DNA from 3 places in the Loigolactobacillus coryniformis subsp. coryniformis KCTC 3167 genome. Region 3 is predicted to be linked to each of the others. Evidence: predicted binding sites of a transcription regulator. Region 3 holds the regulator's gene; each other region holds the start of a gene.
The links. The regulator NrdR, encoded in region 3, represses ribonucleotide reductase genes. The targets are predictions, from matches to a motif close to ACACNATATATNGTGT.

Region 1: the regulator NrdR is predicted to act here: its motif matches at 7,007-7,022, upstream of nrdD (anaerobic ribonucleoside-triphosphate reductase).
Region 2: the regulator NrdR is predicted to act here: its motif matches at 2,165-2,180, upstream of nrdH (glutaredoxin-like protein NrdH).

Annotation. Positions count from the first base shown of each region.
Region 1 is NZ_CP017713.1:1,075,299-1,085,561, forward strand. Features, by position in the region: gene cysS (cysteine--tRNA ligase) at 1-1,281, shown strand, start outside; gene LC20001_RS05345 (Mini-ribonuclease 3) at 1,281-1,700, shown strand; gene rlmB (23S rRNA (guanosine(2251)-2'-O)-methyltransferase RlmB) at 1,684-2,466, shown strand; gene LC20001_RS05355 (NYN domain-containing protein) at 2,463-2,990, shown strand; gene LC20001_RS05360 (DNA-directed RNA polymerase sigma-70 factor) at 3,082-3,660, shown strand; gene LC20001_RS05365 (hypothetical protein) at 3,765-3,971, opposite strand; gene LC20001_RS05370 (CopY/TcrY family copper transport repressor) at 4,160-4,612, shown strand; gene LC20001_RS05375 (heavy metal translocating P-type ATPase) at 4,870-6,915, shown strand; gene nrdD (anaerobic ribonucleoside-triphosphate reductase) at 7,134-9,350, shown strand; gene nrdG (anaerobic ribonucleoside-triphosphate reductase activating protein) at 9,455-10,036, shown strand.
Region 2 is NZ_CP017713.1:1,092,141-1,102,403, forward strand. Features, by position in the region: gene nrdE (class 1b ribonucleoside-diphosphate reductase subunit alpha) at 1-1,714, opposite strand, end outside; gene nrdH (glutaredoxin-like protein NrdH) at 1,849-2,076, opposite strand; gene LC20001_RS05435 (class I SAM-dependent methyltransferase) at 2,351-2,959, shown strand; gene LC20001_RS05440 (hypothetical protein) at 3,031-3,375, shown strand; gene LC20001_RS05445 (aldo/keto reductase) at 3,441-4,280, shown strand; gene tadA (tRNA adenosine(34) deaminase TadA) at 4,338-4,865, shown strand; RNA gene ffs (signal recognition particle sRNA small type) at 4,907-4,993, shown strand; gene dnaX (DNA polymerase III subunit gamma/tau) at 5,347-7,047, shown strand; gene LC20001_RS05465 (YbaB/EbfC family nucleoid-associated protein) at 7,077-7,388, shown strand; gene recR (recombination mediator RecR) at 7,622-8,218, shown strand; gene LC20001_RS05475 (YaaL family protein) at 8,387-8,656, shown strand; gene tmk (dTMP kinase) at 8,918-9,559, shown strand; gene LC20001_RS05485 (cyclic di-AMP receptor DarA) at 9,624-9,953, shown strand; gene holB (DNA polymerase III subunit delta') at 9,957-10,263, shown strand, end outside.
Region 3 is NZ_CP017713.1:1,791,577-1,801,839, reverse strand. Features, by position in the region: gene LC20001_RS08835 (DNA translocase FtsK) at 1-1,200, shown strand, start outside; gene murC (UDP-N-acetylmuramate--L-alanine ligase) at 1,234-2,565, shown strand; gene LC20001_RS08825 (Bax inhibitor-1/YccA family protein) at 2,695-3,402, shown strand; gene polA (DNA polymerase I) at 3,903-6,569, shown strand; gene mutM (DNA-formamidopyrimidine glycosylase) at 6,578-7,426, shown strand; gene coaE (dephospho-CoA kinase) at 7,423-8,025, shown strand; gene nrdR (transcriptional regulator NrdR) at 8,397-8,888, shown strand; gene LC20001_RS08800 (replication initiation and membrane attachment family protein) at 8,973-10,263, shown strand, end outside.

The sequences.
Region 1 (10,263 bases), 720 kb from region 3:
TCTGCTATTGCTTTTGATACGATCCGGCGGTATTTTGAGTTTCGTGGGTTCAAAGTGACTTACGTCTCTAATTTCACTGATGTAGATGATAAAATGATCAAGCAAGCGCAACGTGACGGGATAACGGTGCCAGAATTAGCGGATAAGTTTATTGCTGCGTTTGAACAAGATACGACAGCGTTAAATATTGAACCGGCTACGGCTCATCCACGGGCAACTGAAAATATTCCCGATATTATTGACTTTATCCAAGTGTTGTTGGATAAAGGGTATGCCTATACAGCTGCAGGGGACGTTTATTATCGTGCGCGTAAGTTTACTCACTACGGCGAATTGTCGGATCAGAATATTGATCAGTTAGAGCAAGGTGCTAGTGAACATACTGCTGATGAAGAGACCCAGCGTAAAGAAGATCCAATCGACTTTGCATTGTGGAAAGCAGCTAAGCCAGGTGAAATTGCCTGGACTGCACCTTGGGGTGAAGGTCGTCCTGGTTGGCACATTGAATGCTCAGTAATGGCAACTAAGTATTTAGGTGATACATTTGATATCCATGGCGGTGGCCAAGACTTAGAATTTCCCCATCATGAAAATGAAATTGCCCAGAGTGAAGCTAAAACTGGTCAAAAGTTTGCTAACTACTGGCTACACAATGGTTTTGTGACGATCGGTGATGATGATGAAAAAATGAGTAAGTCGCTAGGCAACTTTGTGACCGTCCACGATTTGATTCAGCAAGTTGATCCACAAACTTTACGCTTTTTCATGGCAACGACGCAGTACCGACGGCCGATTCGTTATAGCGAATCAACCTTAAGTGAAGCGGCGAATAATTTACAGAAATTGCGAATTGCTTATGATAATCTCAGTTACCGGCAAAAAGACGTCTCCGCCGGGATCGATACTGAAGTAGAACAGCAGTTAACTAAGTTGACGAAAGCTTTTACTACAGCAATGGACGATGATTTTAACGTCCAAAACGGGATGACGGAAATCTATGAATTAGCGAAGCTGATGAATATTTATAGTGAACAAAAAATTGTCCGCGAAGCAACGCTTAATCATTTAATGGACAGTTTTACCACGTGGTTACAAATCTTCGGGGTTGATTTTAAGCCAGCTGGTTTGTTAGACGACGAGATCGAACAATTAATACAAGAGCGTATTGACGCGCGCACAAATAAAGATTATCAACGTAGCGATGAAATTCGTGACTTATTAAAAGCGCAAGGTATTGTGTTGGAAGATACCGCGCAAGGAACACGTTGGCGGAGGGAATAATGACAGAAGTAGTAGATTATCGGCAATTGAATGGTATTGCGTTGGCTTATATGGGTGACGCAAGTTATGAGGTTTATATTAGGCGGCATTTGCTGAGTAAAGGAATCACCAAACCAACGCGCCTGCAGCATCAAGCAACTCATTTTGTTTCAGCCAAAGCCCAAGCTGGCCTGATCGAAGCGATGCTAGCACAAAATATTCTTAATGAAGCGGAACTTAGTTTTTATAAACGGGGGCGTAACGCCAATAGTCACACCCATGCGAAAAATACGTCGGTGACGACGTACCGAATCTCAACTGGCTTTGAGGCGTTGATGGGTTATTTAGCGCTTAGTGATCAGCAGGAACGGTTGGATGAATTGGCAGCTTGGTGTATTGCCCAAGTAGAGGAAGGTAAAATTAATGAACAAATCAAATGAACCGCAGACTGACGCTACCGACTTTGTGATCGGCCGCCACGCTGCGCACGAAACGCTGCAGACTGAAGGAGCTAAGCGGGTTAACAAAGTTTTCATTCAAGAAGGCTTAAAATCGGATTCACTGCATGCGTTGCAACAATTAGCTAAGGCTAAACGAATCCCGGTCCAGTCAGCGCCCAAAAATAAGTTGGATACGCTAAGTGATCATGGCAATCATCAAGGCGTTGTTTTAGCAATCACACCCTATGCGTATGCTGAGCTAGACGATTTATTTGCTCGTGCTGAAGCAAAGCAACAGCCGCCATTTTTCTTGATGTTAGATGGTATTGAGGATCCACATAACTTAGGATCGATCATGCGGACCGCGGATGCTGTTGGGGTACATGGAATCATCATTCCTAAACATCGGGCGGTTGGTTTAACCAGTACCGTGGCTAAAACTTCTACTGGTGCGATCGAGCACATCCCCGTTGTGCGGGCAACTAATTTAGTTGCGGTTGCAAAGGAATTAAAGCAACGCGGTGTCTGGTTATTTGGTACTGACATGGCTGGGACTGATTATCGCAAATGGAATGCTAAGGGCGCGATCACATTAGTTATTGGTAACGAAGGCAAGGGGATTGCACCTTTATTGAAACGGGAAATGGATGAAGTGGTGACGATCCCAATGATCGGCCATGTTCAAAGTTTGAATGCGAGTGTGGCGGCTGGCTTATTGCTTTATCAGGCCTACGCGGTAAAGCAAGGAAGTGGTGAATTACCATGATGCACGAAGTCCTGATTATTGATGGCTACAATGTGATCGGTAATTGGCCTGAACTAGATAAACTAAAGCAGGATGATAAGTTAGCTGACGCTCGTGATGATTTGCTGGCGCAGTTGGCGGAATTTCGTAAATATGAAGACGCAGAAATTATTTTAGTTTTTGATGCTATGTACGTGCCAGGAATTACGCAACGGTATGATCAATATAATTTGCAAGTTGTTTGGACTCAGGAAGATCAAACGGCGGACAGTTACATTGAAAAACTAGCCGGTGACTTACAAAATCGATTAACACAAGTCACGGTCGTCACTAGTGATCAAGCCGAGCAGTGGACGATTTTTTCTCGTGGCGCGGTTCGAATCTCATCACGGGAATTTAAAATGGTTATTCAGCGGGCTAAGGCAGAAATTGCCCGCGATGTTCGGCATTATCGTGATACGGATTTACGCCGGCGTTCACCGTGGGATTCTAATCAATTATTATCGTTAGCAAAATTACGCGATGATTTAACTAAAAATGATTAGCGATAACTAAGGGCTGAATAAACGTTAGTTCGCTTGTAAAACGCTTTTATTGTTGTTATGCTAAATCTAAACATGGCAGCCAGTGAAAAAAATGGATAAAAATGAACTTTCAAGATTGATTTCAGCAGCAGCGGCCGGAGATTCTAACGCATTTGAGCATTTATTCTATCTCTATCGACCTATGTTAAAGAAGATCCAGCAACAATATTATCTTTATGAACTAGATGATGATGATTGGGATCAGGAAGCGCGGATCGTTTGTTTTCAAGCTGCGCAACATTATCGGCGTGATACGCGGTTAACTTTTGGCCGTTATTATCAGCGTTGTCTGCTGTGTCGGGTTTACACTTTAATTCGCCATCAAAATGCTAAGAAACGCCAAATTGATCGACATACCGTATCATTGGAAGTTGACGATATCAAGCAACGACTGGAAGCTGAAGGAACGTTGCAGACCGTTAATTGGTCAATGATCCGTGCTAGTGCACCTGATTTTATCAGTCAATTATCAGAGTTAGAGCGTTTTGTTTTTTATCGCCAATTAACAGCCGGTTTTGAATGGACATCTAATTCTGATGATAATGAGATCACGGAAGTGCAAGTACGCAACGCGCTTGAGCGCTGTCGTCGTAAGTTGAAGCGTTACCTAGCAGACCATGTTTTAATGTAGTACTTACAGGGATGAAGCAGAAATTCTGTTTCATCCCTGTCGCCATTTAGAAGTGAAAAAATACGCAACTTTAACTTTTATAAGTTAAGGCTGCGTATTTTTGTTTACTCTGCTTTGATTGATTCGATATCATTAGTGTTGACACCGAATAATAGTGTGGTGTCGTGGAATAAAATGTAGCGCCGTGGTTCCTTAACATCGAGAAACTTATCTAATGGGTAAGCGTTAGAACCAGTTTTGGACATGACCACAACTTGGGTCGCATCGGCGAAACTGTGTTGTTTGCCGTCCTTAGTTACGATGGTAATCACATTTTTCACCTCATTTTTGGTGATATACACTACTTAACTATAACACTTTTAGCCCAATAAAGCTTGTGTAAGTTTAGCCGGGTGTGTCATAAAGTGAGTGCAATTTAGCAGTTAATCAGTTGACAAGTATCGATTACAAACGTAAACTTAAGCTGAAATTAAAATTATCAGCGAAAGGTGAGGCAATAATGGAAGTTAGTACAGCGTTAAATATTTCAGCGGCTGAGTGGCAAGTAATGCGTGTTGCCTGGACCTTAGGCCAAGTCAGTAGTCAGACGGTCAGCGATGTTTTAGCAACAAAAATGGATTGGAAAGCGGCGACAATCAAAACTTTGGTTGGGCGGTTAGTCAAAAAAGGGGCGCTAACTGCTGAGCGTGATGGCAAACGGTACTTATATCGCCCGTTAATTTCAGAGCAACAGGCCATGGATACAGCGAGTGAAGTTTTTATTGGGCAATTATGTCAGCATAAAGTTGGTAAAACCTTGTTGAAGATGGTTGAAGATACGACGTTGAGCCAAGCTGATATTGCGGCGTTGATCACAACGTTACAGGAAAAGCAAAAAACAGCGCCTAAAGAAGTGGCTTGTAATTGTTTACCAGACAATTGTCAGTGTACGGATGGCAGTTGTAATTGCTAACGAATTAACCTATTAAGTGAGGTAGAGCCATGTTTCAACTTGGCAATTTTTGCTGTAGTTGAATGGACATCGTCACGAACATCAAAAGTTTATTAGTGGTTTTTACTAATAAATTAACCAATTAAGTGAGATAGAGCCATATTTCAACTTGGCAATCTTTTGCCGTAGTTGAATGGACATCGACATGAACATCAAAAGTTTATTAGTGGTTTTTACTAATAAACTAACCTATTAAGTGAGATAGAGGAGATGACATCATGGCAGCAAAAGATAACATGAAGATGGCTCATGATATGGAATCAATGGACCACGATATGAGTGGTGACACGATGATGCACGGTGGTCATATGATGCATATGGGTAACCTGAAGCAAAAATTTTGGGTAGCATTGATCTTGACGATCCCAGTTATTCTACTTACGCCAATGATGGGATTGCACTTACCTTTTCAGTTTACTTTCCCCGGTTCTGATTGGTTAGTGTTGATTGTGGCTACTTTCCTATTTATTTATGGGGGTAAACCATTTTTACAGGGTGCACAAATGGAGCTGACTGAGCGTAAACCAGCGATGATGATGTTGATTGCGCTAGGTATCTCAGTTGCTTATATTTATAGCGTTTGGGCGTTTATTGCTAATCACTTCTTATCGACGGTGCCTCACCAGATGGATTTTTTCTGGGAACTAGCCACTTTGATCACGATCATGTTGCTGGGCCACTGGTTAGAAATGAATGCAATCAGTAGTGCTGGTAGTGCAGTTGAAAAAATGGCGGCTTTATTACCTGGTCAAGCGCATGTCTTGCAAGCTGATGGTTCCCTCCAGGATATCGAGCTTGCCGAATTGCAGGCTCAACAGCAAGTCGTTGTCAAAGCAGGTGAAAAAATTCCGGCTGACGGTCGCGTCGTTGCTGGTCAATCGGCCGTCAATGAAGCATTAGTTACCGGTGAGGCAAAGCTTATTGAAAAAACGCCTGGTGCACAAGTGATCGGTGGCGCGGTCAACGGTACGGGGACGTTAACTATCGAAGTTACTGGGACTGGTGAAACTGGCTATTTGAGTCAAGTGATGAAGCTAGTGCAGCAGGCCCAGCAACATAAATCACAAGCTGAAAATTTGGCCGATAAAGTAGCCGGCTGGTTATTTTATGCCGCAACGATTATTGGATTAGTCACGTTTATCGTTTGGCTGTCGTTAAGTGGACTGAATGTGGCTTTGGAGCGTACAGTCACGGTATTAGTCATTGCTTGTCCGCATGCGCTTGGATTAGCGATTCCGTTAGTGGTTGCGCGCAGTACGGCTTTAGGTGCGACACATGGCTTATTGTTACGTAATCGTAATGCCCTAGAAGCGGCTAAACAAATTGATACGGTTTTAATGGATAAAACTGGGACTTTAACGGAAGGGAATTTTAAAGTTAAATCAGTCGTCGCGTTTGGCCAAGAATCACAGGACGACGTTCTAAGGCTGATGGCCGCACTAGAAGCAAATGCGAGCCATCCATTAGCGGTGGGAATTTTAGCAGCGGTCAAAGCTCAAAAATTGGTTCTTCCAACGGCTACAGATGTGAAACAATTATCTGGCGTTGGTCTGCAAGGCCGTATTGATCAAGTTGATTATGCCATTGTGACTGCTGCTTATTTACAGCAAAAACAGCTTGATTTTGAACAGACCGTTTATGATAATTTGGCAGCACAAGGTAATTCAATCAGCTTCTTATTGCGCGGAGAGCAGGTTTTAGGTTTGGTCGCTCAAGGAGATCAGATCAAACCAAATGCAGCCGATTTTATTCAGCATTTGAAAGCCCGGGGGATCCGGCCAGTTATGTTGACCGGCGACAATCAGGCCGCCGCAGCGTTAGTGGCACAACAATTAGGTATTGATGATTTCCATGCACAGTTATTACCGGAGGATAAAACCAAAATGGTGGCGCAATATCAGGCGCAGGGTCAACGCGTTTTGATGGTCGGTGATGGTGTCAATGATGCGCCTAGTTTGGCTGCTGCCGAGATTGGTGTTGCTATCGGCGCCGGAACAGATGTCGCCATTGATTCTGCCGACGTTGTTCTAGTTCGCAGTGATCCAGCTGATATTATAAACTTTTTGAATTTGGCCCAGCGAACGATGCGTAAAATGGTTCAAAACTTGTGGTGGGGTGCGGGCTACAATATTGTAGCTTTACCATTAGCCGCAGGAATCTTAGCGCCGATCGGTGTGTTGCTCAGCCCAGCAGTTGGTGCCGTGTTGATGTCGTTATCAACGATCGTTGTTGCGATTAACGCTTTAACGTTGAAATTAAAATAAAAGTTCAAATGGCAGGTCAGAGTGTTTTTTCACTGGTGGCCTGTTTTTTTTGCGATAAACTTGAATTTATTTTTAATGCGTTTACTACCACATACTATATGTAGCTGTCAAATAGAATATTATTTTAATTTAATCCCTATATATTGATTTACGGTCTGGGACCAAGTAGTATGGAATATATGGTTAAAATGTTCACATTGTGAAAGGGCGTTGAAAATATGCTAGAAACCAGAACTAACCAACCAACTAAACCGCAAACTTTAAAAGTAACTGAAGTCATTAAACGTGACGGCCGCCGAGTTCCATTTACGGCGGCTAAAATTTATCAAGCCTTAGTTAAGGCTGAACAACATATTCATGGTGAACTCGATCCCTTGACCAATCATAAAATTGAAACGGTAACTAATAAAGTGGTTGCTGAAGTACAAGAACGTTTCACTGATGCGGTTAAGATTTATGAGATTCAGAACATTGTTGAACACATTTTATTAGGTGAGCACCAATATGATTTGGCACAGGAATACATCAATTATCGGACACACCGTGATTTTGCGCGCAATCAAGCAACGGACATCAACTTTACGATCCAGAAATTGATGCAAAAAGATGCCACAGTCGTTCATGAAAATGCCAATAAGGATAGTAAAGTCTTCAACACACAGCGTGATTTAACGGCCGGTACCGTCGCTAAGGCAATGGGTTTAAAATTATTACCACCACATGTGGCTAATGCCCATCTAAAAGGCGATATTCATTGGCACGATTTAGATTACCAACCCTACAGTCCAATGACTAACTGCTGCTTGATCGATTTTAAAGAGATGTTGACTAACGGTTTTAAAATCGGCAATGCTGAAGTTGAAAGTCCACATTCGATCCAAACAGCAACGGCACAAATGGCACAGATCATTGCCAATGTAGCTTCATCGCAGTATGGTGGTTGTTCAGCTGATCGGGTAGATGAGTTATTAGCGCCTTTTGCTCAGCTTAATTACGATAAGCACCTTAGCGATGCGGCAGATTGGATCGATGGTACAGAAAAGCAACACGCTTTTGCTAAAATGAAAACTAAGAAAGACATCTATGATGCGATGCAAGCGCTAGAATACGAAATCAATACGTTGTATTCATCGCAAGGGCAAACGCCGTTTACAACGCTTGGCTTTGGCTTGGGGACTAGTTGGATCGAACGCGAAATTCAGCGTTCAATTCTACAAATTCGGATTCAGGGCTTAGGCAAGGAGCAACGGACCGCAATTTTCCCTAAATTAGTTTTTAGTATTAAGCGGGGCTTGAATCTTAATCCTGATGAACCAAATTATGACATTAAACAGTTAGCAATAGAATGTGCTTCAAAACGAATGTATCCCGACGTTTTGATGTACGATAAATTAGTAGAGCTGACCGGCTCGTTTAAGGCGCCAATGGGGTGTCGCAGTTTCCTGCAAGGTTGGCAGGATGAGCATGGTCAGGAAGTTAATTCTGGACGAATGAATCTTGGTGTGGTGACCTTGAATTTACCACGGATCGCTTTAGAAGCCGCTGGTGATCAGGACAAGTTCTGGACTATTTTGAAAGAAAGACTACAGATCTGTAAGGATGCTTTAGTGTTTAAGGTTGAACGGGCCAAGCAAGCTGAACCAGAAAATGCTCCGATTTTATACGAACATGGTGCATTTGGGAAGCGATTGAAGCCAGAAGATTCTGTTGATGAATTATTCAAAAATAATCGGGCAACGGTTTCATTAGGCTATATCGGTTTATATGAGGTTGGCGCAGTTTTCTATGGTCATGCTTGGGAGAAAAATCCAGCTGCTAAAGACTTTACCTTGGCAATCGTCAAGGAATTAGCCGCTAATTGTGAAGCCTGGGAAAAAGAATATGGCTATCATTTCAGTGTTTATGGAACACCAGCAGAAAGTCTAACTAATACGTTCTGTCAGGCTGATCTAAAGAAGTTTGGCAAGGTCAAGGATGTTACGGATAAAGATTACTATACAAACAGTTTTCATTATGATGTGCGCAAAGCCCCAACACCATTTGAAAAGCTAGATTTTGAAAAGGATTATCCTAAATATAGTGCTGGTGGCTTTATTCACTATTGCGAGTATCCTAACTTAAAGCAAAACCCGAAAGCGTTGGAAGCAGTTTGGGACTATGCGTACGATCGAGTTGCTTATTTAGGTACGAATACACCAATTGATCAATGCTTCGAATGTGGTTTCAAAGGTGATTTTAAACCAACTGAGCGTGGTTTTGAATGCCCGCAATGTGGGAATCATAATCCGCAAACCTGTGACGTGGTCAAGCGGACTTGTGGTTATTTAGGCAACCCATTGCAACGGCCAATGGTACATGGCCGCCACAAAGAAATTTCGGCGCGGGTCAAACATTTGGTTTTAGGCAATGATCAAACCACTCAGGCACGGCAATAGTTATATTTTTGTGCTGATTCAGACTATACGACTGTAAGTCAAATTTAGCGCAAGCGTGTGCAGAAGTTTTAGTATCAAAATAATTACAGTGAAGAAGAGGCAGGGTGAGTGAGACGGAGAAATTACCACAGAATCCGCAGCCGCAAGAATGGCAGTCCCAGGAACTAAGTCAGATGCGGATCGCTGATTATAAGCCGTTCAATTTTGTTGATGGCGAAGGTGTTCGTAATAGTCTATACGTTTCTGGCTGTAAGTTTGCTTGTCCTAGTTGCTATAACAAGATCGCCCAAAATTTTAACTACGGGCAACCTTATACACAAGCGTTAGAAGATCGAATTATGGCTGATCTGGCCCAGCCATATGTACAGGGCTTGACGTTGCTTGGTGGTGAACCGTTTCTTAATACGCAGGTTTGTCTAGCTTTGGTTAAACGACTACGCGTTGAATTTGGTCACACCAAGGACGTCTGGTCTTGGACTGGCTATACTTGGGCGGAATTACAACAGGAAACGCCGGATAAGTTAGCGTTGTTGCGCGAACTAGATGTGTTGGTCGATGGTCGCTTTTTACAAGCGCAGAAGGATCTGACATTACAATTTCGTGGTAGCGCTAATCAACGAATTATTGATGTGCAACAGTCACTGAGCCGTGGCGAAGTGACGTTATGGGCTAATTTAATTAAATAATGAACAGGAATAATGCCATGAAATGGGTGCTTTCGCAAGTCTGGTTAAAGACCCGCAGAATACGTTAGATTCCATTTTGATGGCTGTAAATTGGACTTAAAACCATTTTTTGCGTAGAGACAGTTCAAATTCATCATATAAAAAACACTGATGAGAAAGTGAGTTGGTTTTCACTATTTTCATCAGTTTTTTTGTTGATATACGATTCAATTTTAGATCGCGCGTTT
Region 2 (10,263 bases), 700 kb from region 3:
GACCGTCGCGCATAACGTCCGCTTTTAGCGCTTGCCAGTCGGCTTGCGTTGGGATGAAAATATCTTTGAATAGTGTCTTGACCTTAGCTGTTTCCGGTTGCCAAGTTTGGTTGACGTATTGATCAAAGTAACTGCCATCAGCGTATTGACTCTTTTCAAAGTTAACAAAAGTTTCCTTACGTTCGCGGGCAATCTCATTGGAAGCTTTCAGTGACCAGTAGTTAAGCAGCATAAAGTAAATATTAGTAAAATCTAAACTAGCTTGGTCGCCATACATCATATGTTCCTTTGCAAAATAGCTGTGTAAGCCCATTGCACCAAGGCCAATCGTATGTGCTTGGCGGTTACCGTTTTGTACTGAAGGGACCACGTCGATGTTTGAATTATCAGTTACAAAAGTTAAAGCACGAACCATCGTTTTAACAGAATGGCCAAAATCTGGTGAATGCATTAAGTTAGGGATGTTAGTTGAACCTAAGTTACAGCTAATATCTGTTCCTAGTTCATCATAGCCTTGTTCATTGTTGACGATCGATGGTCGCTGTACTTGTAAAACTTCAGAACACAGATTACTCATGATGATTTTGCCGTCAATTGGGTTGGCCCGATTGGCAATATCGACGTTGATAATATAAGGGTAGCCAGATTCTTGTTGTAACTTACTGATTTCGTTTTCTAAATCACGGGCCTTGATTTTCTTGTGATGAATTGCTGGGTTAGCGACCATATTATCGTATTCCGCAGTAATATCAACATAAGAGAATGGGGTGCCATAAACACGTTCAACATCGTAAGGACTAAATAAGTACATATCGGCATTTTGTCGGGCTAATTCGTAAAACTTATCAGGGACGATCACACCTAAGGACAACGTTTTTAAACGATATTTTTCGTCAGCATTTTCTTTCTTGGCCCCTAAAAAGGCAATGATATCGGGATGGAAGACGTTTAGATAAACGACCCCAGCACCTTGGCGCTGACCTAGTTGGTTGGAGTAACTGAAGGAGTCCTCCAATAATTTCATAACCGGTAGGACGCCAGACGCTGCACCTTCGACATGTTTGATTGGGTCACCAGCGCCACGTAAATTAGAGAGTGTGATGCCGACACCGCCACCGATACGTGATAATTGCAAAGCGGAATTGATCGTGCGGCCAATTGAGTTCATATCGTCAGTCGTTTGCAGCAAGAAGCAGGAAACTAGTTCGCCACGACGCGCCCGACCAGCGTTCAAAAAGCTAGGGGTTGCTGGCTGATATCGTTGGTGGATCATTTCACTCGCAATATCGCGGGCGATTTGCTCATCGCCATCGGCAAAATAGAGTGCATTGAATAGAACGCGATCAGCGAAATTTTCCAAATAGTAGGCATTATCGTCAGTTTTTAATGCGTATTGAGCATAAAATTTATAAGCAGCCATAAATGATTTAAACTGAAAATTAGCTGCGGCTAATTCATCGTGCAGTGCTTCCATAAAAGTTAGCGAATATTTACTAATAAAGTCGCTTTCCAAATAATTATGTTCTAGCAGGTAATCTAAGCGTGCTTTAAAACTGGGAAATGTTTTTGTGTTGGGTTTAACATTTTCCGCTAAGAAGGCTTGTAACGCTTCTTGATCCTTATTCAGAGGAATTTGACCATCAACGGGAATATTGATCTGATTGTTTAGCGCGTAATAAGACACATTTTGACTATCGATCGTTTTTAAAGACAAGATGATTCCTACTTTCTATAGGGGTGTTGGGGGAAACTATTTGACCAAAAATAAAAAGCACAAGATCAAAGACAACTCAACAGATTTAGCTGAGTGTGCTGGATCATGTGCTAGCAAGAACGGAGAGTGATGACCTAAACTGCTAATTGGCGCAGTTGATCAGGCCGGAAGCCAAAGAAACTAACATTAGGTGCTTCAACCACTGGCGTTGCTTGATAACCCTTTTCCTTTAGATAATCAACATATTCAGGTTCTTGATCAATATTGTGTTCGGTAAAGGGAATATTGTGTTCCTTCAGGAAACGTTCAGTCATGCGGCATTGAACACAGCCATTTTTGGTGTACACAGTTAGTTTATTCATTACGCTCAATCCTTATCTATATTAGTTAAATTATATTTTTGTTTGTGTTATCAGTATAAAGGCTCACTAACAAAAAATCAATAAAAAAACACCATATTTTGTGTTTGTAATATTATCTAAACACAAAATATGGTGTGTGATTGTTTGCCGCTATTTTTCTGTTAAAATAAGTTTAACATAGAATTTTATATACGGGAAAACTTTTGTTGTGCAGTTGGCGCTGTAAATTGATGAAAACAGATCGTAGCGCCACTATACAGGAAGGAAATTAATTTTGGCAAATTATTATTATTCAAAAAATCCAGACGTGGTTCATGATCAGCAAGAATGGAACTTTACCTTGCGGGGACAAGCAATGACTTTTGTAACTGATAACGGTGTTTTTTCTAAGCGAACCGTTGATTTTGGTACGCGAACATTACTGGATACGTTTAGCTTCGCTGATTTACCGGCGGGACCGTTGTTAGATGTCGGTGCTGGTTATGGGCCGATCGGTTTGACGTTAGCGAAAGAACAGCCACAACGACAGGTGGATCTGGTGGACGTCAATGAATTAGCATTGAGTTTAGCACGCGAAAATGCCACACGCAATCAAATCACTAACGTCAAAATTTTCTCATCAGATCAGTATGCAGCTGTTACTGGACAGTACGCGGCCATTTTAACTAATCCGCCAATTCGAGCCGGCAAATCAGTAGTACATGGTATTTTAAGTGGTGCGCATGCACATTTAGTCCCCAACGGTGTTCTAACCGTGGTGATCCAGAAAAAGCAGGGTGCGCCATCAGCACAGCAGAAAATGGAAGAAGTGTTTGGTAACGTTGCAGTGTTGGCTAAAAACAAAGGTTACTTTATTTTGCAAAGTCGACGGCTAGCTAATTAATACGGTTACATGTGATTTTGTGTTAGACTATAGCCATAGCAAGTATCTGATTATTACGAGGAGGCTCACCCATGAAAACAGGACAAAAACTTTTGCTTGGAATTGGTGTTACAGCTGCTGTAGCTGCGGCTGGCGCGTATTTAGCGGCGGATGCATTATTGGATAAATTGCAGAGTTATAAGAATCGTAATCGGGTCAAATCGTACGTCAAAGATAATTTAAATGGCAATCAGCATGTGTTAGATTTTGTTGATCGTTTAAATGATGATGATATTGATCATTTACTGCAAATGGCAGATAAGCTCGGCGATGTACGTGATCGGGTGAGTGATTACTCTGAACGGTTCCAAGATAAGGCCAGTGATTGGCGTGAACTTCTAAGTGATTATATGAAGAAAAAACAAAGTGATGAATAGGCGATCTGCCTATTTATTATTGAAATAACTGTAATATTTATTATGACAATATGAGGTGAGATTAAATGCAGCAAGTTAAATTTGATCAGGTACAGCTACCAGCATTGGGCATGGGTACTTGGCATATGGGGGATCAAGCGGCAAAAAGGGATGCTGAAATCAAGGCATTACGCTATGGTTTAGATCATGGCTTGCGTGTCATTGATACAGCGGAAATGTATGGTTCTGGCCGTTCGGAATCATTAGTTGGTACGGCTATTCAACCTTATTCACGGCAAGATTTTTTTATTATTTCCAAATTCTATCCTCAAAATGCCACTAAACAGCGAATGCAGCAAAGTCTAACGGCTAGTTTACAGCGTCTTGGGACTGATTATTTAGACTTATACTTACTTCATTGGCGCGGCCGTGTGCCGTTGGCAGAAACAGTTGCTGGTTTGGAAGATTTAAAGCGAGCGGGAAAAATTCGTCATTGGGGAGTTTCTAATTTTGATCAAGCTGATTTATTAGAGTTGCAGCAGATCAATGCCGGCCAAAACTTAGCGGCTAATGAAGATCTGTATAACTTAGGTGCGCGTGGGGTTGAATTTGATGTTTTACCCTGGCAACAACAACGACAAATTCCGTTCATCGCTTATTCACCGGTTGCACAAGGGGATAAGCGTTTCAATAATGATGCAGTTGTCCAAGCGGTTGCAGCGGCACATAATTTAAGTGCACAACAAGTTTTGCTGGCTTGGACTTTACGGCAACCTAATCTGTTGGCGATTCCGCAAACCAGTAATTGGCAGCATATGCAGGCTAATATTGCGGCTGCAGATATTATTTTGACAACGGCTGAATTAACCGCGCTTGATCGTGAGTTTCCGGCGCCAACACGCAAGCAGCCTTTAGAAATTATTTAGTTTTTCGTTGAGTGAATTATGCTAGACTAAATAGATAGTAGAGCGAGAGGTGAGCTGATGGTTCAATTCACAGCAGCAGAAAAAGAACAATATATGCGTGAAGCATTATTTGAGGCACAATCAGCGGCCCAAATTGGTGAGGTTCCGATCGGTGCAGTGGTTGTGCGTCAGGGTGAGATTATTGGTCGCGGACATAATATTCGTGAGCATACCCAAGACGCAACGACCCATGCTGAAATTCTGGCGATCCAAGAAGCTTGTTTAAATTTAAAAAGTTGGCGTTTAGAGGATGCAGCGCTTTTTGTTACATTGGAGCCATGTCCGATGTGCAGTGGCGCAATTATTAATTCGCGGATCGCAGCGGTTTACTATGGAGCTACTGATCCTAAGGCGGGGACGGCCGGTACTTTTATGAATTTATTGACGGATACGCGCTTTAATCATCAAGCAACTGTGGAATCAGGTGTATTAGCCGATCAGGCCCAAGCACAATTACGAAAATTTTTCCGTGGCATTCGTGCGCAGCGAAAAGCGGCCAAACAAGCAACTCGAGAAAAATTAGCAAAAGATGACGTAAAGGACTAGCTTTTTTGAGCCAGGTCTAATATAATAAGTATTGCCGCAAGGCCTTAAGGCAATGGTGTGCTTACGAATCGTGTCAGGTTCGGAAGAAAGCAGCACTAAGTAGGATACGTCATGTGCCTTTTGTTTATTTGAATTGAGACAGCTCTTAGTTGACCATAGACTAAGAGCTTTTATTTTGAGCTTTATGGTTATTGATCGTTAAATGGGTGCTGGATTTGGCGATTTGATCAATGAACCATTTTAATTGGGAAAACGTGCAAAAAAGGCAGATTATTGTGTATAGCTACGCTAGCCAAACGAGTCACTTCATGTCTCTTATTGCCTGGCTAGTACTTCATAATCTGAGCGCTTTTTTGACACTCTAGGGCCATGATTCTTGCGGTACGGTTTTTTGCCACAAGAATGGTTATCGTCCGTAACATCGAAGTTTATTAGCGTATTTGGCTAATAAACTACCTTAATTGTGAAGTAGAAAGGAAGCATGGGGTTGGCTTATCAAGCATTATACCGAGTTTGGCGGCCGCAACGGTTTGCTGACATTGTGGGACAAGAAACGATCACGCAGACATTGCGTAATGCATTAGAGGCGCATCAAACTAGCCATGCTTATCTTTTTACTGGTCCGCGAGGGACCGGTAAAACATCGGCGGCGAAAATTTTTGCCAAGGCAATCAATTGCCCGAATTTGAAAGATGGCGAACCCTGCAATGAATGTCCGACTTGCCAGGCGATCACCGCTGGTACCTTAAATGATGTGATCGAGATCGATGCGGCATCGAACAATGGGGTCGACGAAATTCGTGATATTCGTGATAAAGCAAAGTATGCGCCGACTAGTGCACCGTTCAAAGTGTATATTATTGACGAAGTGCACATGCTATCAACTGGCGCCTTCAATGCTTTACTGAAAACATTAGAGGAACCACCGAGTCATGTCGTTTTCATTTTGGCAACAACAGAACCGCATAAGGTCCCATTGACGATTATTTCGCGGACGCAGCGGTTTGATTTCCAACGGATCTCGGCACAGGCAATTTACAATCGTATGAGTTATATTTTGCAAGAAAAGGGGATCACCTTTGAAGAACCAGCGTTAAAAACAATTGCCAAAGCGGCAGAAGGCGGGATGCGGGACGCGTTAAGTGTGCTGGATCAGGTATTGTCATTTAGTGATAATCACGTGACCTTGGACAATGCGTTGCAAGTGACTGGTAGTGCGGCACAGCAGTTGCTGGCTGATTATATGCAGGCAGTTCAAAGTCACGATACGCCGCAAGCATTGGAATTGCTGCAACAAGTTTTGGCCGCTGGCAAAGATGCGGGACGCTTCATTGAAGATTTGATCGAATATAGTCGTGATCTATTGCTTTACCAGCAGGCGCCAGCAATGGTGGAGAAAATCGAATTAGGTAGTATCGATGATCAGTTTAAGCAGTTAAGTCAGGCTTTTGCTGCTGATGAATTATATCGGGTAATCGATGTGCTGAATGATAGTCAGCAGCAATTGCGCTTTACTAATCATCCCGATATTTATTTGGAAGTGGCGTCAGTCAAATTATGTCAGACGCCGACGATTCCGGTGGCTGCGGCTGCAACTCCAGAAACAACCGCCGAACTCAGTCAACTGCAGCAAGAGTTAAAAACTTTGCATCAGCAGTTGGCTACTTTACAAACTAATGGCGCTGCAACGTCACAACCGGCGGTACCAGTGCAGACACCACCACGGCGGGCTAGTAAGCAACATACCAATGTAGCAGCAATTTATCCAATTTTGGATCATGCCACTAAGGATAGCTTGCAACAATTGAAGTCAGTTTGGGCCGAGCTATTGCAAATGCTGACGGTACAACATCGGGCGTTAATGCACGCTTCGAAACCGGTGGCGGCAAGTCACGATGGTGTCGTTGTTTCCTTTGATAGTGACTTTTTACTTGATCGGGCTAATAGCAATCAGGCTATGGTTGATTCGTTGGAAAATGGATTGGATCGTTTGGTCGGTTATACGCCAAAGATCATTTTTGTGCCCCAGGATGAATGGCCGCAAGTACGTAAGTCCTATATTCAACAACATCAGCGCGCCAAACAACCGACAGAACAAACGGCTGAAACGAAAGTAGCACCGGTGGTTAGTCAAGCGGAAGCACTATTTGGTAGTGAAAATATTGAAATTAAGAATGATTAAAATTTTATCTCTTGAAAGGATGATCAACTATGATGCGTGGCGGAAATATGCAAGGTATGATGAAGCAAATGAAAAAATTACAAAAAGAAATGGCTCAGGCACAGGAAGAGTTAAATGCGCAAGAATTTAAAGGTGCTGCTAGCGATGACGCAGTTGTGGTGACTTTTAACGGCGAAAAGAAAATGCAAGATATCCAGATCAAAGCCGAAGCTATCGATCCGGAAGATCCTGACATGTTACAAGATTTGATTATTATGGCAGTTAACAATGCATTGACCAAGGTTGATCAAGAAACTGAACAAAAAATGGGTAAATACACCCGCGGTTTACCAGGAATGTAGCTTTTAGATATATTTTAAGGTACGGCTAGTTAAGTTTATGAAGATGTGTTTATTAGTATAAACGTGGTCGAAAAAGTACTGTCGCTCATTGGTGGCAACTCGCTATAGCAAGTATTAGATTTAGCACTTGTTCGTTAAATAGAGCTTACTTCTCGTTGACTACTCCACAGCAGAGGTAGCTATACCGCATAATTTGAGTGCTTTTTCAATCCACTCTAGGAAGGAACGTTGCAATGCAATATCCTGAACCAATTGCAAAATTGATCGAAAGTTATATGAAATTGCCTGGAATTGGCAGTAAAACGGCTACTCGGTTAGCTTTTTATACGATCGACATGCAACAAGATGATGTCACTGACTTTGCCAAAGCATTGATCGCTGCACAACGAGATTTGCATTACTGCAGTATTTGCGGCAATATTACAGAAGAGGATCCTTGTTTGATCTGCACCGATAAAAGTCGTGATCAGAGTACTGTTTTAGTTGTCGAAGGGCCTAAAGATATTATGACGATGGAACGGATGCATGAATATCATGGCTTATATCATGTGTTGCACGGTGTTTTATCACCAATCGAAGGTAAAGGACCTGAAGATATCAATATTGCTAGTTTGCTGAAGCGGCTGCAAAATGATACGATCAAAGAAGTGATCGTTGCTACTAACGCAACGCCTGAAGGAGAAGCCACGGCAACTTATTTATCACGACTGATCAAACCAGCTGGGATTAAAGTGACTCGTTTAGCTCATGGCTTGTCAGTGGGTAGTGACATTGAGTATGCGGATGAAATGACCTTACTGAAAGCAGTTGAAGGTCGGCAGGAAATGTAAACAACATTATTGCACAGTCTGTTTTTAATGGGTAATAATGGATAAGTAATTTTGTGGAAACGTACTACAAAAGGTAGATTATTCAACATAACTACGCTTATTAGTAAGCTAGGTTATGTTCCATAATCTGAGTACCTTTTTTAGCACTCTCTGGAAAGAGGTATTTAGATGTTTAAGCGTAAGCAGGATCAACGTTCTAAGCTGCAGAAAAGTTATGATGAAAAATTGCTCAGCGCGATTTATGAAGCGATGAGTGATTGGAATCGGGCTAAAGAAACAGTCATTTCAATTGACGATGCGGACGAAGAATTGATTTCACAAACGCAATTAGCACGGGCTAAATACTTATTTCTGTACCATGAAGCTCGTATTCGCGGTACGAAAGGTGATCGTTTGATGCCTGGAGCGGCGCGTAGTGAGCATGATTTCTTAGAATAAACGGTGATTAGAAAGTCGTGGCGAAATTTATTTTTCGTTGCGACTTTTTTTGCGATATTTTCGGTCGAAAGACGTTAATTAAGGGAAATTCCGATTAGACAGCAACGAAGACTTACAGTAGAATAAAAGTAGTTCAATCAGACGATAGTAAACGTTGATCTATTCAGAAAAGTGCTAGTTCCGGATAACGGATAAAGCATTAAAGTAGCGCAAAAATAACGTTAAGCGACAATAAGTATATATAGAAATAGAGGAATTAATGTGGCGGGTTTATTGATTACATTTGAAGGTCCTGATGGCGCTGGCAAAACCAGTGCTTTGACTGAGTTGGTGCCGCGTTTGCAGCAAATTGTGCGACGACCGATTGTGGTGACACGTGAGCCAGGGGGCAATCCGATTTCAGAGGCGATTCGCCAGATTATTCTTGATCCTAAAAATACGGCGATGGACAAGCGGACTGAAGCGTTACTATACGCAGCAGCGCGACGCCAGCATATTGTTGAAAAAATTCGTCCAGCCTTGGCAGCCGATAAAATGGTTCTTTGCGATCGTTTTGTGGACAGCTCATTAGCTTATCAAGGCGCTGGCCGTGATATTGGCGTGACGGCGGTGGGTAAGATGAATGAGTTTGCCACTGAACAGTTGGCACCAGATCTAACCTTATATTTGGATGTTCCTTCAGAATTAGGGTTACAGCGGATCGCGGCACATCGACAATCGCAAAATGATCGTTTGGATCAAGAAGCTTTATCGTTTCATCAAAAGGTCCGTGGCGAGTATTTAGCATTAGCCAAACAATATCCGCAGCGCATCAAGACAATCGATGCAACGCAGTCATTAGAGCAAGTTATTGTTGCGTGCCAGACCGTAATCACAACAACCTATCAGGACTGGTTTAATTAGTTGTACTGCGGTTAGCAGTCGATTTAACCAAGTCAGATCGTGTCATATAGGAGGAGTTTTAAATATGAAAATGATTTTTGCCATTGTGCAAGATAAAGATAGCAATCGCTTGAGCGCGGAGTTCGTTGACGCTAATATTCAAGCCACTAAGTTATCGACGACTGGTGGTTTTTTGAAAGCTGGCAATACAACCTTTATCATTGGGATCGCCGATGAGCGGGTGGATGAGGTATTGAAGATTATCAAAGAGACGTCGCACACACGCGAACAATTTATGACACCACCAGTTAGCTTGGATAACACGGTTGGTGGCGAAAGTACTTATCCAGTCGAGGTCCAGGTCGGTGGTGCGACTGTTTTTGTTTTGCCAGTCGAACAGTTTCATCGTTTCTAAGCGATGACATTGACGATTGAAACGCTGCAACCGCGCTTAGTAGCACTATTTCAAAGTGTGATTGCGCGTCAGCAGTTAAGCCAAGGCTACTTATTTAGTGGTGACACAGGAACTGGTAAAAGTGAGCTGGCTACATGGGTTGCATTGCGGTTATTTTGTACTCATGTGGTGGATGGTATGCCAGACGGTACTTGTAGTGAGTGTCAGCGAATTCTTAGTGGCAATCATCCCGATGTTGTCAAAGTGGCGCCAGAAGGACAGAGTCTAAAAATTGAGCAAATTCGCTTTTTGAAACAAGAATTGACCAAAA
Region 3 (10,263 bases):
CTGAAGTTGGCTTTAGCGGCGAAGGATATCCGTATCGAGGCGCCGATCCCTGGTAAATCAACAGTGGGGATCGAGATCCCTAATTTGAAGTCACGACCGGTGATGTTATCTGAAGTTGTGGAATCAGCTAAATTTCAGGAAAGCAAGTCACCATTGACCGTGGCTTTAGGGGTCGATCTATTTGGGCAACCGATGATCACCAATGTGGCGAAAATGCCCCACGGCTTGATTGCTGGGGCCACAGGTTCCGGTAAAAGTGTCTTCATCAATAGCCTGTTGCTATCGATTTTATTTAAAGCCAAGCCAAGTGAAGTCAAATTACTACTGATCGATCCTAAGGCGGTCGAATTAGCACCATACAATGGCTTACCGCATCTGTTGTCGCCGGTGATCTCTGATCCAAAAGCGGCGGCGGCAGCGTTGAAGTGGGCGGTCGATGAAATGGAAAATCGCTACCATAAACTGGCAGCTGCTGGCGTGCGTAACCTCGAACAGTTCAACGCCAAGGCCACCGCACATAAAGATTTTGGCTTGAAAATGCCGTATATTGTGATCATTATTGATGAATTAGCTGATTTAATGATGATCGCCTCCAGCGAAGTTCAGGATTACATCGTGCGGATCACGCAAAAGGCGCGTGCTGCCGGGATTCATTTGTTGGTAGCGACCCAGCGGCCTAGTGTCGATGTCATCACCGGGACGATCAAGAATAATATTCCAACGCGGATCGCCTTTATGGTCTCCAGCCAGATCGATTCGCGGACGATCATTGATCAAAGTGGTGCCGAGCGACTATTAGGGCGTGGCGATATGCTTTATTTAGGCAACGGTCAAAGTCAGCCGATTCGAATCCAAGGGACCTACGCGGAAAGCGAGATCGATCCGATCGTTGACTTTGTTAAACAACAATTGCCGCCACATTATTTATTTGAGCCAGAAGGCTTGTTAGAAAAAGTGGAAGCAACTGAAAACCAGGATGAACTTTTCCCGGAAGTGTTGGCTTACATCGCGGATGAAGCCCAGGTTTCGACCTCTAAATTACAGCGCGTGTTCTCGATTGGCTATAATCGCGCTGCTAATTTGATCGACACTTTGGAACAACGAAAATTGATCTCACCGGCCAGTGGGTCTAAACCACGGGATGTTTATTTCACGCCGGAAGATCTAGCGCAATATCAAGAGAGTAAACACATGAATTAAAGTTGATCATGATGAAAAAAGGGGATTTTTGTAGTGGATAACAATACGATCTATCATTTTGTTGGAATTAAAGGCTCAGGTATGAGTGCGTTAGCGATGATCTTGCACGATCAAGGCTATCGCGTTCAAGGTTCAGATATTGAACAATATACATTTACCCAACGTGATCTGGAAAAAGCCGGCGTCAAGATCATGCCATTTGCTGCGGAAAATATTCACGCTGGTTTGACCATTGTAGCCGGTAATTCTTTCCCAGACACTCATCCCGAAATTCAAGCGGCTAAAGCCTTGGACTTAAAGGTATTACGCTACCCAGACTTGCTTGGTGAATTATTAGCTGGGCACACTAGTATCGGTGTTGCCGGTGCCCACGGTAAAACCAGTACCACTGGCTTATTGGCCCACGTACTCGGTGGCATTGCCCCAACTAGCTTTTTAGTCGGTGATGGTACCGGTAAAGGCATCAAAAACTCACAATTTTTCGTTTTTGAAGCTGACGAATATCGCCGTCACTTCTTAGCGCAAGCACCTGATTACATGATCATGACCAATATCGATTTTGATCATCCTGATTATTATCATGGTATCGATGACGTGTTTGATGCTTTCCAGACGGAAGCCAATCAAGTCAAAAAAGGCATCTTCGCTTGGGGCGATGATCCTGAATTACGTAAATTAAAAGCCAACGTACCTGTTTATTATTATGGCACCAGCGACCGTGATGATTTCCAAGCGCGCAACATTTTGCGGACGGTCAACGGTTCTGAATTCGACGTTTACTATCATGATGAAAACTTAGGCCACTATGTGATCCATTTATTTGGTGAACATAACGTACTGAATAGCTTAGCCGTGATCGCAGTTAGCCATATGGAAAAAATCCCTCACGCCGAAGTTGCGCGTGAACTTTTGACTTTCCAAGGGGTCAAACGCCGCTTCTCCGAACGGAAAATGGCTGATATGACGATCATAGACGATTACGCCCATCATCCATCTGAAATCAAAGCGACCTTGGATGCAGCACGGCAGAAATACCCCGATAAGAAAATTATCGCCGTCTTCCAACCGCATACCTTCTCACGGACGATCGCCTATATGGACGATTTTGCAAAGAGCTTGAGCTTAGCTGATGTGGTTTATTTGACTGAGATCTTTAGCTCCGCCCGTGAACATGACGGCAAAGTTTCCAGCGCTGACCTCGGTGCTAAAATCAGCAAAGGTGGCACGGTGTTGCATTTAAATAATATGTCGGCCTTGTTGGAATACCATAATGACGTGGTCGTGTTTATGGGGGCTGGTGACGTTCAAAAGTACGAAAAAGCTTACGAAGCGTTGTTAAGTGATTCTAGTTTGAAAAATAACTAGCATTACTCACCAATAAGTGAGCTGGTAGTCTCCGGAAAAAACGGGATGTAAGCTGACGACTAAATAGTTGCCAACTACCGGTAATTTGTTACAATACGAAGTAAGTAGAAGTAGGAGAGGAAGTATACAATGCAAGAACAACCAAGAAATATGATTGTTAATGAAGCTAGCCTCGGTCAATATTTGACTAAAGTTTATGGTTATATGAGCTTAGGCGTAGCCGTTTCCGCATTAGTTTCGTTTTTAGCGTTGACCATTTATCGGGTTCAATTTGCCACTTTGATCGGCAATAATCCGATCATGTTGTACGCGCTGATTTTCCTTGAATTAGCTTTTGTCATGGGGACTAGTTTTAAAGCCAGCCGCGGTGGTGCCTTGTCATTTGTGCTGTTTATGGGTTTTGCGGTGATCAATGGGCTGACGTTGGCGTTAACGTTATCCTTTTATAGTGTAGCCAATATCACGACTGCCTTTGTGGCCGCAACCGGAACGTTTGGCGCGATGGCGCTATATGGCTCACTAACCAAGCGTAACTTGGCTGGTATCGGCCAAATGGCTTTCGCTGCGTTGATCGGCTTGTTAGTTGCCACGCTAGTTAATCTGTTCCTGCGTAACCCGATGGTTGATTACATTTTCTCCTTTATTGGGGTAATCATTTTCATCGGTTTGACCGCTTGGGATAGCCAACGAATTAAAATGATGTACGTGCAAAATGCTGGTCGTGCCGATCTAAATGGTTTAGCAATCATGGGTGCTTTACAGCTGTACCTTGATTTCGTTAACTTATTCTTATTCTTCTTACGGATATTCGGTATTGGCGGCAGCAGTAACGATTAAAAATTTGTAGGGGCTTGTGACTGTTCAATGGTTCTTTCTGAAACAGGGTTAGAGTTAAACAGAAAAAGTTAGATTCCATTCCAGTTGGCCACGGTAGTGCACCCTGAATTTAGGGTCATTGCACCACTCAAAACAGTATAAGTTGTACACAAAAATACCAGTAAAAACAGTGAAATCTGTTTTTACTGGTATTTTGTTTACTTAAAAATGCGAATTATTCAGCTACAAGCACACTAACTGAGTATTTAGCTGTGCTAATGATTCAATGTTCAGTTATTGTCGGAATGGAACCTTGCACTGTTCCTATGCACTCAATAACCATACTTCAAAATAAATCTGATCAGTTGCAAGCTTCTTTTTGTGTCCAAGACACTTTGTTTGAAGCAAAGTGCTGCGTTTTTTGTTAGAATATAAGGTAGTGTAAACGTAAATTAATTGTGGCTGCAGGAAGCGTAATTTGCGTATTTAATTTGTTAATAGCTAATTTTAAGGAGCTTAATATGGCCGACGATAAACATTTATTATTAATTGACGGTAATAGCGTCGCTTTTCGGGCGTTTTTTGCCTTACATTCACAGATCAACACGTTCGTTAATCACAACGGGCTGCACACGAATGCCATCTATGCCTTCAACACGATGTTAGATATTGTGTTAAAAAGCTTTGCCCCCAGCCATGTGCTGGTAGCTTTCGATGCCGGTAAAACGACTTTTCGGACGGCTAAATTTGATGATTACAAGGGGCAACGGGATAAAACACCTAGTGAGCTTTCGGAACAGTTACCGCATTTGCGCGATTTATTGACGGCTTACGGCATTCGTTCTTACGAATTGGCTAACTATGAGGCCGACGATATTATCGGGACGTTAGCGCAAGAGGCAGCAGCGCAGGGTTTTAAAGTCGATGTGGTCACTGGTGATCGCGATTTGACGCAACTGGCAACCGAAAGCGTCACCGTCAACGTGACGGTCAAAGGGGTGAACCAGTTAGAAGCCTACACGCCGGCGCACGTTGCTGAAAAATACGAACTAACGCCGCGGCAGATCATTGACATGAAAGGCTTGGCTGGTGATACTTCTGATAATTATCCTGGGGTCACCAAAGTTGGTGAAAAAACAGCGATCAAGTTATTGAAACAATTTGATAGCGTCGAAGGCATCTACGAAAATCTGGATCAGCTGAAAGCTAGCAAAATGAAGGAACATTTAGTTGCTGATCGCGCGCAGGCCTTTTTAAGTAAGGATTTAGCGACGATTCGTCAAGATGCACCACTGACGATCGGTTTGGCTGATCTAGTTTATCAAGGGCGTGATGTCGCTGCTTTGCGTGAATTTTATCAGGAAATGGATTTCAACTCATTTCTTAGTAAATTGGCAGATCCAGAAACGGAACAGGCCCGGGCAGCCATCGAATTTCAGGAACTGACGGCAGAAGCGGTGCCAGCAGTTCTGGCTAGTTTCACCGGCCCAGTAACTTTTTATTTAGAAATGCTGGATACGAATTACCATACGGCACCATTTGCTGGCTTTGTGATCGGTCAAAAGGGTCAGTGGTATGTGAGCCGCGAGGTTGAATTATTGAAGTTACCAGCTTTTACTAAGTTTTTTGCCGACCCCCAGCGAGCTAAGTTGGTTTTCGATGCCAAGCGCACCTATGTTGGGCTGAACCGGCTAGGCATCACTTTGGCGGGGATCAGCTTTGATCTATTACTGGTTTCTTATTTGCTCAACCCCAACGATAGCGGCAACGACTTAGGTAAGATCGCCCAGTTACACCAATATCGCGATGTAGCCACCGATGAAGAAGTCTATGGTAAAGGCGTTAAACGCGCAATTCCTGATGATTCGGCAGTCTTTTTCCAGCATTTAGCCCAAAAGGCACAAGCAATTGAACAATTACAGGCTAAGCTAGACCAACAATTAGTTGAAAATGAACAAGATGGTTTATTCAAGGAAATGGAACTACCCTTGGCCATTGTTTTAGCACAAATGGAGATCGCCGGTATTCGGGTTGATCCTGACCGCTTAAATCAGCTACGTAAAAACTTTGCCCAACGCATCGATGAGCTAACTAAAAAAATCTACGCCGAAGCGGAAGAAGAATTTAACATTAATTCGTCCAAACAACTAGGCGAAATTTTATTTGAAAAAATGAATCTGCCGGTGATCAAGAAAACGAAAACCGGGTATTCAACGGCAGTTGGCGTGTTGGAACAATTAAAAGCGATCGCACCGATCGCCAGTGATGTGCTTGATTATCGTGGCTTGACCAAGCTGCAATCAACCTACATTGATGGCTTATTGAAGGTGATCCATCCAGATGATGGTAAGATCCACACCACTTATTTACAGACCTTGACGGCTACAGGTCGTTTATCGTCAATTGATCCGAATTTACAAAATATCCCAGTTCGTGATGAAGATGGCCGCCAAATTCGTCAAGCCTTTGTGCCGCGGAAAGCCGGTTGGCAAATCTTTGCCGCTGATTATTCACAAATCGAATTGCGGGTTTTAGCCCACATTTCCCATGATCAGAATTTACAGGCGGCCTTTAGCGAAGGGGCGGATATTCATGCTAGCACGGCAATGCGGATCTTTGGCCTAGAAAGTGCGGCGGAAGTAACGCCTAATATGCGCCGGCAAGCTAAAGCGGTCAATTTTGGGATCGTCTATGGCATCAGTGATTACGGCTTGTCGCAAAACTTAGGTATCACCCGTAAGCAAGCTAAAACGTATATTGATAGTTATTTCCGCGAATATCCCAACGTTAAGCAATACATGGAAGATATTGTGGCGGCGGCCAAAAAATATGGTTACGTCGAAACGTTATTCCATCGGCGCCGTTATTTACCGGATATCCACTCGAAGAATTTCAATTTACGGTCATTTGCTGAACGGACAGCGATGAATACGCCGATTCAAGGTAGCGCGGCTGATATCATCAAAGTGGCGATGTTAAATATGCAAAAGGCGTTAAAGGAACAGCAGTTACAAGCAACCATGTTATTGCAGGTCCATGATGAATTAATTTTTGAGGCACCAGAAGCGGAGATCGCCACTTTAGAAAAATTGGTGCCACAAGTAATGGATGCCGCAGTTAAGTTGGAAGTGCCAATGAAGGTCGGCTACGGCAGCGGCCCAACTTGGTACGATGTTAAAAAAGGTTAGGTGAACACATGCCAGAATTACCAGAAGTTGAAACCGTCCGCCAAGGATTGCGCGGCTTGATTTTAAATAAAACAATCGCTAACGTGGAAGTCCGCTGGGGTAAGATCATCAATGGTGATAGTGCCCAGTTTGCCAATGATTTAGTTGGATTAACTTTTCAGGAGATCGACCGTCGCGGCAAATATTTATTATTTCGGCTCAGTGACGAGTTGACGATCGTTTCGCATTTGCGGATGGAGGGCAAGTACCGCGTCACGCCGCAAGCGCAAGAAGTGACCAAGCATACTCACGTTATTTTCAATTTTACTGATGGCACTGCGTTGCGCTATTTGGATACGCGTAAGTTTGGCCGAATGACCTTGATCAAAACGGGCACTGAAGATCAGGTTGGCGGCTTGAAAACGTTGGGGCCTGAGCCGACCGCAACTGATTTCACTGTGGCTGATTTTACGCAACGGTTACGCAAGCATAAAAAGGCGATCAAACCAACCTTGCTAGATCAAAAGGTGGTCGCTGGTTTAGGCAATATTTACGCGGATGAGGTGTTATGGTTAAGCCAGATTCACCCATTACAGCCAGCTAACACATTGACTAGCGCACAGATCCAGGCATTACACGACAATATTATTGCCGAATTGGCTAAAGCAATCAAAGCCAAAGGCACGACGATCCGCAGTTATACCGATGCCTATGGCGCTACCGGCGGTTTTCAATTGTCATTGCATGCGTACGGTCGCGAAGGTGAGCCCTGTGAACGTTGTGGTGTGACCATCGAAAAAATCAAAGTTGCCCAACGCGGGACCCATTTTTGCCCGCACTGTCAGGTATTGCCGGAAAGCCAGGTCAGTGCCTCATGAGTCTAGTTTTAGGTTTAACTGGGGGAATCGCTAGTGGTAAATCGACGGTTAGTCATTGGCTAGCTGAATATGGTTATCCGATCGTTGATGCAGATGTGATCGCCCGGCAAGTCGTTGCCCCAGGGACGATCGGGTTACGCCAATTGGCCACCCTATTTTCACCGGCAATTTTAACGGCTGACGGTGCACTTGATCGGCAAAAGTTAGGTCGAATCGTGTTCGCCGATCGCCGCCAGCTGGCACAATTAACGGCGATCACGGGACCCTTGATCCGCCAAGAGATCAACCGCCAATTAGTGGCGCTGAAGCACGCTAAAAAAGAATTGATCGTTTTAGATGTTCCATTATTATTCGAAGGCCACTATCAGCAAAACGCTGATTTGACTATGGTGGTCTACGTTGATGGTTCCACGCAGTTACAACGTCTGATGATTCGCAATCATTTAGATGAAGTTGCGGCTAAACAGCGCATCGCCAGTCAATGGCCGTTGATTGCTAAGCGGCAAATGGCTGACATCGTGATCGATAATAACGATTCACTTGCGGCAACTAAGCAACAAGTGGTAAAATTTTTAACACAATATGGTTTACAGAAATAAGGTGGGGCGTTGGCCTGACCTTATTTCTTTATGAAGTTGATTGATAAGATCACGTTTTAATCAATTGAATGGTATAATTTCTGTAAGTAGTCCAGTTTGGTATATTCTTGCACTGAGATACTACGTGATTTTTTGATGGGTACAAAAAACTAGGTTTCGTCCGCGCGTACCGGAATGGAATCTAGCTAGCCTAGTTTCGCTTAAATTTAAATCTGAACGCTATACAATGTTTAATTTGATAAATAAAACTTGGAACTTACTTGCCGAGGTCGATTGGATCAAACTATAATTCGGCAAGTTCTCTGGAACGTCTAAATTTATTAGCAGTTTGTGCTAATAAACAATTTTAATTGTGAAATGGAGTGTCTAACATGCAATGTCCGCGTTGCCATCATAATGGTTCCCGCGTCGTCGATTCGCGCCCAACTGATGAGGGTCGCGTTATTCGGCGGCGGCGTGAATGCGAAAATTGTAATTTTCGCTTTACGACCTTTGAACGCGTTGAACAAACACCGCTATTAGTCATTAAGAAAAATGGCACCCGTGAAGAATTTAACCGCGAGAAAATTTTACGTGGTTTGATTCGCTCGGCGGAAAAGCGGCCCGTGACGATGGAGCAAATGACTCAAATCGTTGATGAGGTCGAAAATAAAATTCGGGCATTAGGTGAAAATGAAGTGGCTTCACAGGTCATCGGTGAATACGTCATGACGTTATTAGCGGATGTCGATGAAATCACCTATATTCGTTTTGCCAGTGTTTACCGGCAATTCAAAGACGTCAATGTGTTTTTGAAAGAATTAAATGATATGGTTGACCGGGATAAACGTGCCGGTAAGTCTGATCACGAGCAGCCATCATAGTGACGAGCAGCTTGAATGATTTTGACTATCCGGTTAATTTTGCAATTTTGGCTAAAAAAGTACATTTAGAAGGAGGTATTGATGATGCAAGACGCATTTTTTAAATTAGATCCCCGTGATGGGTTTGTGGTCACCGATGCCAATTATCTTTCTGATTTTGATCGGCAAGTGCTAACGTACTTATATCAGCCATTAATGGGGACCGGCGCTTATAGTTTGTATTTGTTACTGTGGACGCAGCAGTCAGTGGCGCAAAAAGCACAGCCGCACAGTACGTTATTAGCGTTATTGAATGTTGATTTGCCGACTTTATATGAAAGTCGAATTCGTTTGGAAGCTTTAGGCCTGATCAAAACTTATCAGCAGGTTAATGCGGCTGGCCGAACTTTTACCTATGAATTATATGCACCGCAGGCACCTAATGCGTTTTTCAATGATGATCTATTAAGTTTATTGTTGTACGATGCGGTGGGTGAGGATCGTTTCACCCAATTAAAAACACAGTTCCGATTGCATCCAGTTCACCCTAGTGCAGATTTAGAAGAGGTCAGCCTGAACTTCCTCGATGTTTTCCATGTGAATTCACAGTTGTTGAATCACTTACCGGCAACGATTGCGGAGGCTAAATCCGAATTTAAAACGCAGCCACAAACAACGCAACCGCAGTTGGATCAACGGGCAACCGCGGATTTCGATTGGCCATTTTTCAAGCAACAACTGCATGCTAGCTTTGTTTCGGAGCGTGAATTGGATCAGTATCATGATCAGTTATTGACGTTACACGCATTATATGGCCTAAATGAGCTGGAACTGGCGCAATACGTGAATGAAAGCATTAATATTACGACGAATAAATTGGATTTTCCGGCGTTGAAACGTTTGGTAGCGCGGCAGCCAGCGAAAGTAGCACCAACAACAGCGTCGACGGCCGTTCCAACGCCAGCACCGCCGACGGCTACTAAAGATGCAGCGCTGTCGAAAAATGATCAGCAGTTGATCGCTGTCAGTAAGCAATTAGCACCGGTGACTTTTTTAACGCAGTTGAAGCAGCAACAAGGTGGCTACGTGACTGATAGCGAACAGCGGGTGCTGGAGCGGCTGATGAGTCGTCATGTTTTCGCTGACGCCAGTATCATCAATATTTTAAGCCACTATGTGATCAGTGTACGCAAAATGCCGACTTTGACCCAAGCGTATGTCGATGGGGTGGCCAATGGTTGGTTGCAGCATAACGTGACGACACCAGAAGCGGCAATGCAGGAAGTTAAGTCATTTTACCGGCAAAAGCAGACGCCTAAGCGCAATACGCGCAGTAAACAGCCAATTCGCAAAGAAACATTGCCAGATTGGGCTAAAGACGGTTATAAAGCGCCGA